Regions from separate parts of the Micromonospora sp. NPDC048947 genome, predicted to be linked through region 2. Evidence: riboswitches for the same ligand, from Rfam matches in the RefSeq annotation. Region 2 holds a riboswitch; each other region holds the start of a gene.

Region 1 (2,194 bases), on a different contig from region 2:
TCGGCCACGACTCCTGCGGTGCGGTGCAGGCCGCCCGGGAGTCCGCCTCGACCGGCGCCGCGCCGAGTGGCCATCTGGGCGCGGTGGTCGACGCCGTTCTGCCCAGCCTGCGCCGAGCCGCGGCCGAGGGCGTGGACGACATCGACGGCATCGTCGACATCCACATCGCACAGACCGTCGAGACGTTGCTCGGGCAGTCGCCCGTGCTGGCCGACGCGGTGGCGCAGGGGCGGTGCGCGGTGGTGGGTGTGTCCTACCGGCTGGCCGCCGGCGCGGTGCGCCCGGTGGCCGCCGTGCCGGCCGGCCTGGCGGCGTTGGAGACCGCGGCCTCGACCGACCCGGCCGCGCCTGCCACCGTCTGACGCGTCGAGGGCCGCTCCGCATCACGCGGAACGGCCCTCGACGGGGATCGTGCGGGTCAGAGCAGTGACATGTGCACGTGGTCGGTGTGGTTCGACGGCCCGCTGTACGAACTCCAGCCGGTGGCCGGGAACCAGATCTGCCGGTTCCAGATCACGTAGTAGATGCCGAGCCGGTCGGCGTTACGGATGAGGAACGCGGCAACGTTGTTGCCGTACGTCCGGGTGTCGTTGTTGTGCCACGGGGAGAATCCGCTCTTCTGCAGCGACCAGTCGCAGGCGCGCCCCTTGGGGTGCTCCCACGGCCCGCCGGGGCGGTAGCAGCCGACGAACCGGTTGAAGCCGGCCGCCTTGACCTCCTTGTACGCGTGCAGCGTGCGCGGCGTGATGCAGCCGGACGTGGTGGGGTCATTCTCGCTGCACGACTGGGGCTTCCAGTCACCGTCGGCGGTGCGACCCGGGCCGATCTTCGCGACCTTGGAGGTGGCGTCCACCAGGCCTCCGGTGAAGCCCTTGCCGCCGACGAGGGAGAGCGCCTTGTCGGCCTCGCTCTTGCGCTTCGCCATCAGGGCGGTCTGCTTCTGCTGCTCGCGGACCTCGGTGTCGAGGGCCAGCTTCGCCTGCTCGGCGCGGGCCTTCACCTCGTTGACCTCGGAGAGCTTCTTCTCGTTGACCATGTTCATCTCGTCGAGCATCCCGGCGCGTTGGACGAACGAGTCGGGAGCCTCGCTCTCCAGCAGCATCGCGACCGCGCCGATCCGGCCGGTCCGGTACGCCTGGGCGGCGATCTGCCCGACCTGCGGGGCCAAGGCGTCCAGGTCGGCCTTGGCGCGGTTGACCTCCGCCGCCAACTCGCCCTGCCGCTTCTTGGATTTGTCCAGCTTGGACTTTGCGGCGGAGTAGTCGCGGTTGGCCTGCTCGATGACGTCGTTGAGCAGCTTGGGCTCGCCGTCCTCCTCGTGCCCGGACGGTGTGGGGTTCGTCGGGGCGGCGTGCGCCGGGAGCGGCCCGGCGAGCACTGTCAGTGCGGCGATCACGGCCACCACGGGTGTCAACCAGCGGCGTAGGGGTGCCGTCACAATGTTCCCTTCCGTCGACCGCCGACCGGGTTAGCTGACGGGTTCGGGGCGGAAGTGGCCCCTACCGCTGACGCGGATTCACCCCAGGCACCTGGGTCCCCGGCTCGCCGGTTGGCGATTGGGCGGTGGCACCGCAGGCGCCGCTTCGCGCCTTCATCGGTAACCGGCAGCGAGGTTACCCGAGAGTCGACCGCCTGAGCTACGCCTGGATGCCGACCAAAAGCGTCATTTCGCCATAGCGTTGAGTGACCAGTGACGTGGTTCTCAGGGTGGATGCCCGATCTGGTCACGCTGAGGAGTGTCACCATGTCGTATCCGTGCTCCTGTTCGGCTCCGGCCACCGGTCGGTGGCCTCGGATGGGGGTGCGGTCCGCGTCCGGTCCGGCTCGTCGGAGCCGGCCGTTCGCGGTGAGCTGAGTGCGGCCAGTGCCTCGCTGCGGTCCGGCTGGGGCCGGGGCGCGGGAGCGTCGGTGGACGCCGCGGCAGCGCTGCGCCCGGCGGCGGTCACCACAGCGGCCAGCCCCGTGGTCAGCGGCACGGCGGCGATCAGACCGAGGGTGGCGACAGCGCTGCGGACGATCTCCTGCGCGAGGAACTCACTGGTGAGGATCTGCCCGATCGGCCGCGCGTCGGCGGTGAGCAGGAGCAGCAGGGGCAGTGACGCGCCCGCGTACGCCAGCACGATGGTGTTGACAGTGGAGGCGATGTGCGCGCGGCCGACCCGGGTGGCGGCACGGTACAGCTGCAACCGGGTCA
Region 2 (2,194 bases):
GCCGGCGTGCCAACCGACATCCTTGGTCTTCACGTGTTGGGCGATGTGCCCGTCGACCGAGCGCAGCGAGTAGTGCCAGCTCACGTAGGTCGGATCCTGGACGAGTTGCAGGGTGGTGGCCCAACTCGCCTCGGTGTCGTGGATGACTATGTACTCGATTTTCTGCCGTGCGGGCCGGTCGGAGAGGTCGTGGTTGCCGTAGTCCCCGTCGCCGAACGCCTCGTAGGGCGCCGGGATCCACTCGCACGAGATGCTGCGCGGGCACTCCACCCCGTCCGGGCGGGCCAGGCGGCGCAGGCCCAGCCGGTCCAACCAGGAACGCTCGGGCCGCACCGCGCGGGCCGGCAGGCTGACCCGCTGGCCGTCGTCGGTCACCCGGGACTGGCCCGCGCCGATGGTGGTGAAGACCTCGTCGGCGAAGGCCGCGGCGGCGTCGGCGCTGTCCGCGCCGGAGTAGCGGGCCACCGCGCCGTACCAGGCCGCCGGGTCGGTGTCCGCGCCGACCGGTGCGCCCAGATCCCTCTGGTACGCGCTCAGCAGCGCGGCCCCGCCCCGGATGTTGAGACCCGCGTCGGTGCGCAGCGCCTCGGGGGTGGCGCCGGTCAGCGTGGCGGCGGCGTCGACGGTCTGCAACGCGGCGGTGGACGGCGCGGGTGCCTCGACCGGTCGGGGCGCGGGCACCAGTGCGGGACGGGAGTCGTCGCCGCGCGGGTCCTCGGCGCCGGCGTCGTGGTGGCCGCGCCCGGGGAGGGCGGCCACGTGCCGCGCGTCGGTCAGGTGCATCGGGCCGTAGCCGCCACTGGTGCTCGGTGTGCCGGCGTTGGTGTCCCAACGGGACTCCAGGTATGAGACGCCGAGCAGCACGACGGCCGGCACGCCGTACTCGCTGGCCGCTGCGGCGTACTGCTGCTGGCGGTCGGTGGTGGGCGCGGCTGCGGCCGGGCCGACGGAGAGTGGCACCGTGGTCGCGGCGGCTACCACGGTGGCGGCGAGCAGTGCGCGCCAGCCTGTCGACAGGGTTGGATGGTGCATCGAACCCCCTAGATTCTCGCGGAGTGAGGTCAGGTCACCATCGCGCCGTCCGGGAGGTCACGTCAATACCTTTCCATCCATCGAAGCAGAGGGAAAGAATTCTTCACACACGGTCGGTGACCTCGTCCAATCGGTACGGAGTGTCACTGCCGCACGGGTTGCGGATTGGTAACAGGCGTCTCTACTCTGGTCATTCGTCGGGCCGACAGCAGCTCCGCCCAGCCCGGGCGGTAACGGACCGACACCGCCGAGTCGTTTCCGAGCGAACCGGGGACCCAGGTCCCTCGGGGTGAATCCGCAGCCACTGCGGTAGGGCGCCGACTTCCCGCCCGAACCCGTCAGCTAACCCGGTAGGCGGTCAGGAAGAAGGAGTACGAGACCCCGGTGGCACTCCATGCCCCGCGGCCGTCGTCCGAGCGGTCGGCATCAGCCGGCCCGACGCCGATAGTGCCGCGCCCACGCTGGTCCCGCTTCACCACCGCTCTCGCCGCGCTGGCGGGCATCGCCGTCGTCCTGACCGGCAGTGCCACGGCGGCCCACGCCGACCCGTCCGTCGCCGAGATCGAGCGCCAGATCGACGCCGACTGGAACAAGCTCGAACCGATCATTGAACGGCACAACGCCACCCGCACCGACCTCGCCGCGAAGCGCAAGCAGGCGGACGCCCTGGCCGCCCGGATCACTCCGCTTGAGCGCCAGGTCGACGCCGCGATGGACAAGGTCAGTGCCCTTGCCGTACGCGCCTACAAGGGTGAGAACGTCTCGACCGTCAACGCGGTGCTGGGCAGCCGGTCGCCCAGCGAGGTGGTCGGCCAGCTCGAAATGCTCGACCGCTTCGCGCACAACCAGCAGAAGGACGTACGCCAGGTGGCCGACCTGCGCGACCAGTTGGCCGCGCAGAAGGCGCCGCTGGACGAGATGGTGGCCCAGCTGACCCGCACCGAGGCTCAGCTGGCGGCGAAGAAGAAGCAGATCAACGAAGAGATCGACCGCCTGCAGAAGCTGCGCCTCAAGGTGTACGGCAACGGTGGCGGCGGTCCGCTGCGTCCGGCGCCCTGCCCGGGTAGCTACCCAGGCGGCGCCGCGGGCACCGCTGTCAAGTTCGCCTGCGCGCAGATCGGCAAGCCCTACGTCTGGGGTGCCGAGGGCCCGAACTCGTACG
Region 3 (2,194 bases), on a different contig from region 2:
CTGCTCGCCACCCTGATGGTGGTCGAGGCGGTGGTCGCCCTGCACACCGGCTCGCTCGCCCTGCTCTCCGACGCCGGGCACATGTTCACCGACGTGCTCGGCATCGGGATGGCGCTCGCCGCCATCACGGCGACCCGGCGGGCCACCGGCGACCCGCAGCGCACCTTCGGGCTCTACCGGCTCGAGGTGCTCGCCGCGCTGGCCAACGCCGTCCTGCTCTCCGGCGTCGCGATCTACGTGGTGATCGAGGCGATCCGCCGTTTCGGTGACCCGCACCAGGTCATCGCCGGCCCGATGCTCGCGGTGGCAGTGCTCGGCCTGCTCGCCAACATCGCCGCCTTCGCGCTGCTGCGCGCCGGGGCCCGGGAGAGCATCAACCTCCAGGGCGCCTACCTGGAGGTGCTCGGCGACCTGCTCGGCTCGCTCGGCGTCATCGGCGCGGCCCTGCTCATCACCGTCACCGACTGGTGGTGGGCCGACCCCCTGGTCGCGGTCGCCATCGGCGTGTTCATCCTGCCGCGCACCTGGCGGCTGGCCCGCGCCGCCATCCGCATCCTGGTGCAGGCCGCCCCGGAGCACCTCCAGGTGACGGCCGTGCACGACCGGCTCGCCGCCGTCCCCGGGGTCGTCGAGGTGCACGACCTGCACGTCTGGACGCTCACCTCGGGCATGGAGGTGGCCTCCGCCCACCTGACGATGGCACCCGGCGCGGAGGTCGGCGCGGTGCTCACCGCGGCGCGTACGGCCCTGCACGACGACTTCCGCATCGAGCACGCGACGTTGCAGATCGAGCCCGGCGCCGCTTCTGGAGCCTGCGGCTCCATCGAATGGTGACGGAGTCGTACTTTTCCGTGGTGACGCACGCACCGTCCGTCACATTGGCTGCAGCAGCCCCACCGGCACCGGTAGGCTCGGTCCCGGCCTCCACCAGGCGGCGCCCTCCCGGCGCCGGTGGCGGTCGCCGCCTAATCGCCCAGCTGGGCGAACCGGGGAACCATGTTCCTGGGGTGCATCCGCGTCAGCGGTAGGGATCTTCCGTCCCGAACCCGTCAGCTAACCCGGTCGGCGGCTGACGGAAGGACATGCGCAGTGGCACCAGCACGACCACCCGCCGCCCGACTGGCGGCCCTGATCGTCGCGATGTTCGCCCTCGGCGTCGCGCTTCCGGCCGGCACCGCCTCGGCCGCTCCCCCGACCGGCCTGCGGGCCGCCGCACCCGACTCCGACGAAGAGGGCGGCACCCCGGCGTTGCGCGCCCAGCTCGAAGCGGCCAGCAAGGGCTACCTGGACGCGAAGCGCGCCCTGGACACCTCGGTGCAACGGCAGAAGCAGCTCGCCACCCAGCTGAAGACCATCGAGGTCGAGATCGAGCAGCGCAACGGCAAGGTCGGCGAGATCGCCGAAGTGGCCTACCGCACCGGCCGGCTCGGTGCGATGTCGGCGCTGCTCAACAGCAACACCCCGGAAGGCTTCATGGACCGGGCGGCGGCGCTGGACGCGGTGGCGGCCAACGAGGACCGGGTGCTGCGCGACCTGCTGAACAGCAAGGACAAGGCCAACCGCACCCGGGTCGCCCTGGACGGCGAGATCAACGAACAGCGCAAACAGGTAGCGGTGATGGCCAAGCGCAAGGAACAGGCCGAACGGGCCCTGACCGTGGCCACCACACCCAGACCGCAGACCACCGCCGATGCCGGCTCCAACCGGGGCACCTCCAGCGCCAACGCGACTGCCGCGCCGCGCAACTCCGACGGCTCCTGGCCCTCCGAGTCGTGCAGCGTCAACGACCCCACGCCGGCCAGCGGCTGCATCACCCCGCGCACCCTGCACGCGCTCAACCAGGCCAAGGCGGCGGGCTTCACCCGGTACGTCTCGTGCCACCGCCCCAGCGGCTCCGGTGAACACCCGAAGGGCCGGGCCTGCGACTTCGCGGCGCAGAAGGGCGGCTTCGGCGGGAACGCCACCGGCGGCGACAAGACCTACGGCAACAACCTGGCCGCGTACTTCATCCGCAACGCGGACCGGCTCGCCGTGCTCTACGTGATCTGGTACCGGCAGATCTGGCTGCCCAGCAGCGGGTGGAAGTCGTACAGCGGGGCGCACGGCACCCCGTCGACCGACCACACCAACCACGTCCACCTGTCGGTCTACTGACCCAGCCGTCGTGATGCCTGTGAGTCATCGTGATGACTCA
Region 4 (2,194 bases), on a different contig from region 2:
CGCGGCCGGCGCGGCCACCACAGCCAGGAGGCGACGCGCCGCCTGGCTGACCGCTCAGGAGCAGCTGGAGCGGGCCTGGATCGGGTACGACGAGGCGGACACCGCCGCGCGTCGCTTCGCTGGCGCCGGTGCGCTGCCCACCCCGCAGACCCCGCACACCCCCGCCGAGTACGCCGCCCGGGAACGCTATCTGCACCGGGCGGCGATGGCGGCGTACTGGCGGGGCGACCTGACCATGGCGCAGCTCGGCGACGTGTTCGGGCACCGGCGCTGCTGGGATCCCCGGCGACACCCGGTCGAGCAGGAGGTGCTGATCAGCCGGGTGGTCAGGGATGCGCGGCTGGCCGACTACCAGGTGGCCGCCGACAGTGAGCGGGCCGCCTGGCGCGACGCCGAGTTGGCCGCGGAGTCGGCTCGTGCCCTCGCCGAGGAGGCGTACGCGGCGGCGGCCCGGCTCCGCCCGACAGTGGTCCCCGCGCGCCGCACCGTGGCCGGGGCGCTGCGTCCCGCCGTCGTGGCGCTGTGGCGCCCGGCCCGGGTGGGTTGAGCCCAATCCGTGATGTGAGGCCGGTCACCCAATCGTGAATTAGGACGTCCGACGCGATCGGCGGGATTGTTCCCGCGATTCTGGTCGCATTCTCTGCGGCCTGTCCGGTTGTCGCCCATAGGCGTCGCCGTAACCGGTTGTCCCATCGAGTCACATCATCGGCAATACGCGGAGAAATTGTCTCACCGATTGGGGTTTACGCAGGTGAACCTGGCTTGGCAGGGCGCGGAGCCGCCAGTACTGTCGTCCTGTCCGATGCGGTAACCGATCGCAAGAGGCGACGCCGCATCGACCCGCTTAATCGTGATCAACGAACCGGGGACCCACCAGTAAGTCCGGGGTGAATCCGCGAGCCACGGCCCGCGGTAGGGCGATCTTCCCGCCCGAATCCGTCAGCTAACCCGGTAGGCGGTGTCGGAAGGAGTCAACTCCTCGTGCAGCACCTTTCCACCCCTCGGTTGTTCCCTTGCCTCCACGGCGCGGCGATGCACCCGCTCATTCGTCCAGTGACGGTGAGCTGACCCCCCGGGTCATCGCCTTCCCCGCCCGGCCGCGCCGGGCGTTCCCCTGAGCGGTTCACCATCCGCGGACCACGGTCCGCGCGCTGGCGCCTGCCCGGATACCGGTCCGGCCCCGGTGTGCCGCTCTCCCCCCGATCCGTGGAGGACCCCGTGAAGCACACCCTGAAGCGTCAGCTCCGCCGCCTCGCCACCGAGCGCCCGTACCAGATCGTGGCCGCCTCGGCCGCGGCCCTCGCGATCGCCACCACCACCGGCGCCCTGCTCACCACTGCCGACGACGCCCCGGCCGGCCAGCGCACCGCGACCACTGTCGCCGAGATGCGCAGCGACGTCGCCGCCTCCCGCGGCGAGGCTCGGGACGCGTCCCCCTCGGCCAGCGCCGCCCCGACCACTGCCGCCCCGGCCACCAGCGCCGCGTCCCCCGCCGCCAAGGCCAGCAGCAACCCGGACCTGACCCGTAAGCCGACGCCGCCGAAGCCGCCCGCGACGAAGGTGCTCGACTACGACTACGAGGCGCAGAACACCTACTACAACTGCGGTCCGGCGGCCACCCGCAACGCGCTCAGCGCCGCCGGCATCGACCGCACCCAGGAGCAGCTCGGCGCCAAGCTGGGCACCACCGAGATGGGCACCAACTCGGCCGAGGACACCACCCGGGTGCTCAACGCCGAGGTGAAGGGCTCCCCGTACCGGACCCGGATGTTCCCCGGCGCGCCCAGCCCGGCCCAGATGGACCGCCTCCAGGCCGACGTGGTGAAGGCCATCACCGACGGCCGCGGCGTGGTGGCCAACGTCGTTGGGGACGCCACCGACACCGACGGCGGCTGGCACTCCTACGGCGGCGGGCACTACATCGCCGTCGTGGGCTACAAGGACAACGGTCGCACCGTGCGGATCGCCGACTCGGCGAACCCGGCCGACCCGTCGTACTGGATCACCACGATCGACCTGGCCAACTGGATCACCAGCCGGGGCTACTCCGCCTGACCCGGGCACGCTGACCGCCGCGGGCGCCGTCCCCCACAAGGGGCCGGCGCCCGCGGCGTCTTCGGCTGTGCGGTCAGTAGGTGATGAAGCCGTACAACGCCTTGTGGTTCGACTTCGTCCCGACCACAGTGTGGTCGAC

The links. Region 2 has a riboswitch for cyclic di-AMP ahead of AB0B98_RS04755 (NlpC/P60 family protein). Riboswitches for the same ligand answer to the same signal wherever they lie in the genome.
Region 1: another riboswitch for cyclic di-AMP. It lies ahead of AB0B98_RS24995 (hypothetical protein); the one in region 2 lies ahead of AB0B98_RS04755 (NlpC/P60 family protein).
Region 3: another riboswitch for cyclic di-AMP. It lies ahead of AB0B98_RS10280 (hypothetical protein); the one in region 2 lies ahead of AB0B98_RS04755 (NlpC/P60 family protein).
Region 4: another riboswitch for cyclic di-AMP. It lies ahead of AB0B98_RS06180 (C39 family peptidase); the one in region 2 lies ahead of AB0B98_RS04755 (NlpC/P60 family protein).

What each region holds. Positions count from the first base shown of each region.
Region 1 is NZ_JBEZFO010000019.1:50,128-52,321, reverse strand. Features, by position in the region: gene AB0B98_RS25000 (carbonic anhydrase) at 1-362, shown strand, start outside; gene AB0B98_RS24995 (hypothetical protein) at 419-1,438, opposite strand; cyclic di-AMP (ydaO/yuaA leader) riboswitch at 1,443-1,573, opposite strand; gene AB0B98_RS24990 (YibE/F family protein) at 1,740-2,194, opposite strand, start outside.
Region 2 is NZ_JBEZFO010000002.1:300,879-303,072, forward strand. Features, by position in the region: gene AB0B98_RS04750 (peptidoglycan recognition family protein) at 1-1,032, opposite strand, end outside; cyclic di-AMP (ydaO/yuaA leader) riboswitch at 1,268-1,403, shown strand; gene AB0B98_RS04755 (NlpC/P60 family protein) at 1,417-2,194, shown strand, end outside.
Region 3 is NZ_JBEZFO010000005.1:231,526-233,719, reverse strand. Features, by position in the region: gene AB0B98_RS10285 (cation diffusion facilitator family transporter) at 1-834, shown strand, start outside; cyclic di-AMP (ydaO/yuaA leader) riboswitch at 953-1,084, shown strand; gene AB0B98_RS10280 (hypothetical protein) at 1,141-2,154, shown strand.
Region 4 is NZ_JBEZFO010000003.1:150,710-152,903, forward strand. Features, by position in the region: gene AB0B98_RS06175 (hypothetical protein) at 1-547, shown strand, start outside; cyclic di-AMP (ydaO/yuaA leader) riboswitch at 832-973, shown strand; gene AB0B98_RS06180 (C39 family peptidase) at 1,207-2,055, shown strand; gene AB0B98_RS06185 (hypothetical protein) at 2,129-2,194, opposite strand, start outside.